DNA from 2 places in the Jeotgalibaca arthritidis genome. Region 1 is predicted to be linked to the other one. Evidence: predicted binding sites of a transcription regulator. Region 1 holds the regulator's gene; the other holds the start of a gene.
The links. The regulator Rex, encoded in region 1, represses fermentation and respiration genes when NADH is low (regulators of the CRP and FNR family bind a similar motif). The targets are predictions, from matches to a motif close to TTGTGAANTANTTCACAA.
Positions count from the first base shown of each region.

Region 2: a site for Rex is predicted at 2,156-2,173, ahead of G7057_RS08480 (competence protein ComK). Genes of this name have one in related genera too.

Region 1 is NZ_CP049740.1:1,345,181-1,349,184, forward strand. Features, by position in the region: gene G7057_RS06940 (ABC-F family ATP-binding cassette domain-containing protein) at 1-1,648, opposite strand, end outside; gene G7057_RS06945 (redox-sensing transcriptional repressor Rex) at 1,970-2,599, shown strand; gene G7057_RS06950 (YdiK family protein) at 2,633-2,839, opposite strand; gene G7057_RS06955 (CPBP family intramembrane glutamic endopeptidase) at 2,876-3,547, opposite strand; gene groES (co-chaperone GroES) at 3,759-4,004, shown strand, end outside.
Region 2 is NZ_CP049740.1:1,680,704-1,684,707, forward strand. Features, by position in the region: gene G7057_RS08455 (hypothetical protein) at 1-171, shown strand, start outside; gene G7057_RS08460 (LysM peptidoglycan-binding domain-containing protein) at 200-886, opposite strand; gene G7057_RS08465 (DUF2922 domain-containing protein) at 939-1,172, opposite strand; gene G7057_RS08470 (DUF1659 domain-containing protein) at 1,196-1,402, opposite strand; gene G7057_RS08475 (sigma-70 family RNA polymerase sigma factor) at 1,469-2,005, opposite strand; gene G7057_RS08480 (competence protein ComK) at 2,236-3,192, shown strand; gene G7057_RS08485 (general stress protein) at 3,271-4,004, shown strand, end outside.

The sequences.
Region 1 (4,004 bases):
CTTCATCGAGAAGCAGTTGGGCGAGCGCAGCTTCTTCTTGTTTCTTCTCGACGTAATAATCGTAATCGCCTAAATAGAGTTTGCTACCATCTTCAGATAGTTCCAAAATACTCGTCGCAATCCGGTTAATGAAGTAGCGGTCATGCGATACGAATAATAGGGTACCATCGTATTCAATCAAGGCATTTTCCAATACTTCTTTACTGTCGATGTCCAAGTGGTTGGTTGGCTCATCTAGCATCAAAACATTGTTCTTTTCCAAGGCTAACTTACACAAAGATAGTCGAGCGCGTTCGCCCCCGCTTAGAGAATAAATCGTTTTTTCAACATCTTCACCGCTAAAGAGGAAGCTTCCCAAAATACTTCTGATTGCTGTCTCATTCATAGTGGGATGCAGATCCCAAATTTCAGCAAGAACGGTTTTATTTTCAGTTAAGTTTTTTTGTTCTTGGTCATAATAGCCGATTTCTAAGTTAGACCCATAATGGATGTCTCCTTTGATAAGTGGTAGTTCCTTGTTAATACTTTTAAGGAGAGTTGACTTACCAATCCCATTTGGTCCGACAATTCCAATGGCTTGATGTTTGCGCAAGTCCAAATGAATAGGGGCAGAGAGAATCGTGCTATCATAGCCAATGGCGCCATTTTCTAGAATCATGACCACATTGCCGCTTTCCTTTTCAATATCAAATGAAAAGCGAGCGGATTTTTCGTCACCTTTTGGTTTTTCGAGTCGAGTCATTTTATCAAGGCGCTTGCGTCGGCTCTGTGCCATTTTAGTAGTTGATGCACGAACTAAATTACGAGCAATATAGTCTTCTAATTTAGCAATTTCGCCTTGTTGTTTTTCGAATTGTTTCATTTCTTGCTCTAATCGGGCTGCTTTTTCTTTTAAGTAAAAGGAATAGTTGCCTTTGTAATAATGGATGCGATTGCGGCTAATTTCGTAGACACTGGTGGCCACTTTATCTAAAAAGTAGCGATCGTGAGATACGATAAGCAAGGTGCCACGATAAGCGATTAGGTAGTTTTCTAACCAAGCTAATGTATCAATGTCCAAATGGTTAGTTGGCTCGTCCAAAATAAGTAAATCATTTTTTTCGAGTAGGATTTTTGCAAGTGCTAGGCGTGTCTTTTGACCGCCGGAGAGTTGCGAAACAGGTCGTTGGTGGTCTTCCTCGTAAAAACGGAAGCCGTGTAGAACTGAACGGATTTCTGACTCGTAGCCGTAAGCATTCTTTTCTTGAATTTCTTGTTGCAAGCTATCATACCGTTTTAGAGCTGCTTCAAAGGCTAGAGTGTCTTGCATCAACGTTTCATCGGTCAAGGCATGGGCTGCTTCTTCAGCTTCTTTCGTTAGTTTAATAATAGGTTCGAAGACCGACAACATTTCTTCCCAAATGGTATTGTCGGAATCAACTGTACTGTATTGGTCTAAGTAACCAATACGGAGATCTTTTTTCTTGGCAATCTTGCCTTCATCTGTGGGTTCAAAATCAGCTAGTATTTTTAATAAAGTCGATTTACCAGCACCGTTACGGCCGACCAAGGCAATTCTCTCTTGATCTTGAATGGTAATTTGAATATTTTCAAATAGGACTGTTGAACCGAAATGACGCGCAAGATTTTGGCCTTGCAATAATATCATAGGTGTATCCTCTTTCTCTATATAATGGTCGTTAAAATGTCAAATAAGAACATGCCATTTCATTTTATCATAGAATTTTAACAAGAGATAGGAACATTAATAGAAAAGCTAATGATTGTGAATAATGTCGCTACTTTTATTTAAAGCTTATTAAAATAAGGAAAACAAAGAATTTTTTTCACAAAAAGATACAAATTAGAGCAAAATACTAGATATTTCACAATGTGGTGCTATAATGTTATTATGTATTAGATTGCTAAGATTATGTGATTATTCTTTTTTATATAGATTTAAAACGTTATGCTGAAAGGGAGCGTTGTAATGTCAACAGAAATACCAAGAGCAACTGCCAGACGGTTGCCAATTTATCACCGTTATTTGAGATATCTGCATAACGCAGGAAAAGCAAGAATTTCATCAAATGAATTAAGTGAAGCTGTCAAGGTGGACAGTGCGACTATCCGTCGTGACTTCTCTTATTTCGGTGCTTTAGGAAAAAGAGGATACGGTTATGATGTGGAGTATCTACTTGATTTCTTCAGTAAAACATTAAACCAAGACCGATTAACAAACGTTGCTCTTATCGGAGTAGGTAATTTAGGTCATGCTTTATTAAATTACAACTTCCACTTGAGCAATAATGTGCGCATCAGTTGTGCTTTTGATGTGAACGAAGAAATTGTTGGCAAAATCGTTAGTGGTGTTCCTGTTTATGATATGTCTGAAATGATTGAACAACTACGCATCCAACAAATCGATGTTGCCATTTTAACAGTCCCTCAAAATGTTGCTCAAAAAGCGACTAATGATTTAACTGAGGCTGGTATAAAAGGTATCATGAACTTTACTCCGATTCGATTATCAGTTCCAGAAGATGTTCGTATTCAAAATGTTGATTTAACGAATGAATTGCAAACATTGATTTATTTCTTAGATAATAATATTTCCTAATAAAAAACAGTTAAGCTGCGGCTTAACTGTTTTTTATTTAGGATCGATATTTTTCTTGATTTTATAATACGTATCAAGCATTCTAATGCCGTTAACAATATTATTTGTAGCGAATAGAATACTTAGAATAGCTAAAAAGCCCCAGCCTGATGTGTTGACACTATCAACGGCAAAGTAGACAAATAGCAAACCAAAAACAAATTTCATACCGATTTGGATGAGAATATCTTTTAAAGTCATGAGATTCCTTTCTAAACAAACATAAATAATAAGCGGTTATTGAAACAGCTCAGGGAAATAAAGCGGTAAGCTGGCATAAGCATTCATTAAAGCATGCGCCATGATAGGGGTAAAGATGTTATTGGTTTTAAAGTATAAATAGCAAAACCATAATCCTAAAGACCCGTAAACAAGCATATGACCATCAAAGTGGATAAAGGCGAACAACAATGAGCTGATGACAGCTGATCCGACAATTCCGACACTTGATGAAGAGAGTTGGGCAAAAATCGCTTTTCTAAAGACAAATTCTTCCATGATTGGTCCAAATAAAACAATCATAAAAATTAAGAAAGGATAGTCACTAGCGGTGTCTAACAAGGTTTGTGTATTGACCGATTCAGAAGAGACGTTAAAGACAGCCATTTCAATTAGAGACGTTACAATTTGAAGTACAATTGAGCCGACAAATCCAATTAATCCCCATAACACAATCTTTTTAGTAGGTGCAGATGGTTTATCCGTTAGTTCTGTTGAAGGAGTCCATTCCTTAGTTCGGTTGAGTAAAATCATCCCAATTGTTCCTAAAAAGGCAAATAAAATGGTTAAATTCAACCTCATTTCAATTTGACGATTTTCTAGGAATAAAAACATTAAGGGAAGGGGTAATAGCTGAGCAGCGATGTAAACAAAAATAATTTTAGTCGCTGTAGAAAGTTTCTTTTTCATAAATCTCACCTTTCTGTTAAAGTTAAAAAGCAAGGATGCTTTTTCTTCAATAACGTGAAGTTTAAAGTCTATATGAAAGTATATCACAATTTTAAAAAAAAATAATAGTTTTGTCTTGCATTCACTAGTAGATTTGATTAATATAGAGTCATAGATTAGCACTCGTTAGATGAGAGTGCTAATTCAAATGATAGATTATGGAGGGATATTTGTGTTAAAACCATTAGGAAACCGCGTTATCATTGAAGTTGCTCAAGAAGAGGAGCAAACAGTCGGAGGGCTGGTGTTACCATCTTCAGCACAAGAAAAATCACAAACAGGTATTGTGATTGCAACGGGCGAAGGACGAGTAACTGACAACGGTACAAAGATTGACATGGTTGTTAAAGAAGGGGACCGTGTTCTTTTTGAAAAATATTCCGGTACCGATATTAAATACCAAGGCAAAGATTATCTC
Region 2 (4,004 bases), 340 kb from region 1:
CAAGAATACCTTTTTAAAAGTAAAGAAGAAGCGGCTCTCTTCCACGATTCCTGCCTACGATTTTTAGAAATGATGGAAGACAACGAAGTCACTGAAGCCGAACAACTATTTAGAGAATTTCTCGACAAAAATGTTGTTGAAATGAATTATAAAAGAATCATTTATAAATAAAAAGAAGCCGTTTGCGGCTTCTTTTTATTTATAAAGCTTTTACCTTTAAAATTTGGCCGATGAGAATAAAATCGGAGCTCAAACTGTTCCACCTTTTCAAATCGGTCACACTAACTTGATTTTTACGTGCGAGCGACCAAAGTGTATCGCCTTTGACGACGAGGTGAAGCAGATAACGATTGGTTAGAGCGGGTGTTTCAATATCCTGCTTGAATTGCGCCATGGAAATGCCCCAAGAAGCGAGATAGCCATCGGGATCGACATGGGTGGTGCCGCCGATATGTTTGCTAATCCATGAATGCGTCTTAATGCCAGGTTCAGCTAAATTATAGCCAGTATTTAAGGTAACGGGAAGGCCAGCTTCAATAGCAAGCTGGCGCAGCAGCCAAACGTAGGCGGCATAGTCTTTATTGAAGGTAGCTAAGTTAGTTGTCCTTGCTAACTCCACTTGTGCATAGGCGTAAGGATTGGCATAGGGACCAGCGCCCCATTGGACTAAGCCAACCTTTGCCAGCTGGATAATTTTCCCGCCACCCCCAACCCAGTGAGAGACAAATGCTTGATGAGCGTTACGTTTCATATAAGCAATTTCATTAGCTAAACTATTTGCGCCAACGTTATTAGGGTTACCCGATTCATGGGCGATAATACAGAGCGATTTTCTTAGAGGCTGCTGGTTAATAGCCAGCAGTTGTTTTTCAATTGGATAAGTCATGATCATTCTCCTTTCAAAAAAAGCCGGGAATCAAGTCCCGGCTCGCTAGTTATTATGCTTCTACTTCAAAAATATCAGTCACGGTGCGCTCAATGTAACGGGCACTGTCTAGACCGGAATAAGGGTTGACGCCTTTCACTTCAAACGCGTCTGTATCCACAATCGTTTGCATGGCGCTCTTCACGTCCTCTGCAGCTAAATCAGCTACAGGGTTTTTCAAGCTTAAGTTACGGTTTTTACCTTCAGCAGTTTTGAATTTTAATTCCAAAGTTTTTGTCGTTGTCATTTTTTATTCCTCCTCGAATGTGATTAAGCTCTTAAGTAGCGGTGCTTTTCAGTTACAACAGCATGCATATCCGGCAAATCAACTAGACTTGCGACCGCTGCTTGAAAATCACCAATTTGCTGTTCAGATACATTTTCTTTCAAATTACTAAAACGTTGCTTCACTTCTTTTTCATTTTCAAAATCATTAAAATACAGCTCTAAGTTTGCTTCTTCCCATTGTTTAATCATGTTAATGCCTCCTAGTTGTTAGTGTGTAGTGTCATGACTGCCTACACTTATAACAACGAATTAACTTTAAAAAGTGTTACCCTCTTTTAAAAATAAAGCCTTTTTCTGCAACGACTGGCGCCACCGATAAACTGTTTTTCGTGAGACAGCGTGTTTCTTGGCAATAGCTGTTATAGAGAGCTGGCCCAGCAAACGGTCTGCTAGAAATAGGCGTTCTTTAGGAGAGAGAAGGGTCATTAAGTGTGTCAATTGGTCGGCAAAGATCAGTTCATCAAAGGCGGGATCTTCACTAGCCAAATCAGTTATGTCATCGGAATCTGCTTCTTGGCGCTCAATTCGGCGATTTTCTTTTCTCATTTCATCTAAGAATGCCCAATGGAGGCGTTGGCTGGCATAATAAACAAAGGGATAACGGTTTGTTTCATCAAAGGGGTCTTTGTCAAAGTCATGGTAAGCATCGAATAGTTTCAAACAGCCTAATTGGTAAAAATCATCATAATCTTGCTTGCCTTTGTGGATGGCTAACTTTTTAAGGCTGGCGTAAATGACGCCTTCGAATTGTAAGAGTAGGGCTTGCATGGTTTCTTCAGTAAGTTTGTTCATCTCGATCATTCCTATTCGTGAAGTTTTGAACTTACTGAGGCCTCAGAGGTGTTCGAGCTAACTATAATCCGAGTGTGTATAGTTAGACAAAACGCCAAAATAGATAAGATTTATTACCAAAAAGGTGGCAGATAATAAATATGGCTATTTTTGTGAAAAAATAAACATAATGTGGTTTATTTCCAACAAGTGGGGTATAGTTAAGGGAGCGATAAAAGAGGAGGACATTTATGGACTATTTTTTTGATTTTAAAAACCGTCATTATAAAAAATCAGAGCAAGAGGACTTGAATCATCCGTTGTACCGTACGTTTCCAGAACGTACCCCTTTTTTTAATCGAACAAGTGAATGCGCTTACTTCGAAGGGAGTAACTATCTTTTTGAGGGAGGTGTAGAGTCGAGGAGTTTGTCCCCATTACCAACGATGTTTCGGATTACTGACAAGGAAAGTATTAGTTATTATTTAAATTATGCGAAAGATTATGATGAAGTCTTTATTGATATGGGGATATTTTGTGTGATTAATGTTTCGGATTATTTAGATCATTATGATTATCAGACTTTGGTTTTCTATGAAGATGGTGTTGTGATTAAATCAAATGAGTCGGCTAATACTGTGATGGAAAAATTATTTTGTAAAGCTGGTGTGGGCTACAATCAAATTCGGTTTATTATTCAGTCTATTGAGGGGAAAGCTCATCATGGCAGTCCGTATGTTTTAGGTAAGGCGAGTTACTTACCGCTTAGAGGTCCAAGTAAAAAAGATGTGACATGGGTTAGCTTGGGGCACTTGGTTCATTTTAGAAAATTATCGAAAAAGCATAAGCGTATTCGTCTTGAATTTAAAAAGCGGCATTCTATCGATATTGATATGGCTATGGATGTATTTCAGCGTCATATTGATTCGGCATCGTATTTCTTTTCCTGCCAGCATTTATTTTTAGATAGGGCGTGTCACTTATTTGGGATGTTTCCACTGCCACATGATGAGGCAGTGAATCCAACTTTATTGCACCGAATCCATCACAGTAATCGTCTTAACAAGCAGCACACTTTGGAGGAAATGGTCATTTTGATGATGTTGTCTTTATGGCGAGAATTTGTTCGAGATGAGCCCTTCAAAGAAAATCCACTGGTTGATGACATCAACGACTTCTTGGCCAGAAAGTTTCCTTCTTACTTTTAAGGGTTAAATGGTTATTATTTGTTATTTGCTAGGTGCTGTCTTAAAATGAGGGTAGTTGAACGGGAAGGAGTGGCAAGTTTGGATAAGAGAGTTGAAGGTTCATTTGCGAGTTACGACGATATTCAGCTAGCAATTCAGAATATGCTCGATCAGGGGTATACGCCCCAACAGCTTGTTGTTATTAGCCGAAACGAGGAAGCACGTCAATTGGTAGCTGAGTCTGCGGTCGAAGTTGTTGTGACGTCAGACGAAGAAGAAAGTTTATGGGACAAAATTGTAGCGTTCTTTACAGTTGAATTGGACGATGACGATGACGATGAGGAAGAGTTGTTCGAGAACTACGGCATTGACGAAGACACTTACGAACGCTTTGAAGATGCGCTGGAAAATGGCGAATATGTCCTCTTAATTGACAATGCGCCGCCAGCCCAGCAAGAGCACACACAATACTTAGTACGCGACGGCATCTTACCAGGGGAGGAAGATACAATGAATCATGTCAAGCCAGATTGGACAGACGCTGACGACAATGTAAAAGGTGATGTAGAAAAGCACTCAATTGAAGCAGGGAAAAAAGCAACCCATCCAGACCCAAAACCCGGTGTTTCTGCCGGCGATGAAGGTGACGAAAATGAGGACGGCGAAGCCCCAGACTTAAAAGAAGATGTAACCGGCCAACCCATTGAAGCTGAAGAGGTTGAAGGCGATCCAACCATGGCTGATGACAACCAAAATCTAGCCGATATGCAGTTTGATCATTCGGACTCCCACCCTGAAGTAGAAGAAGATGGTACACCTATTTCGACTGACCC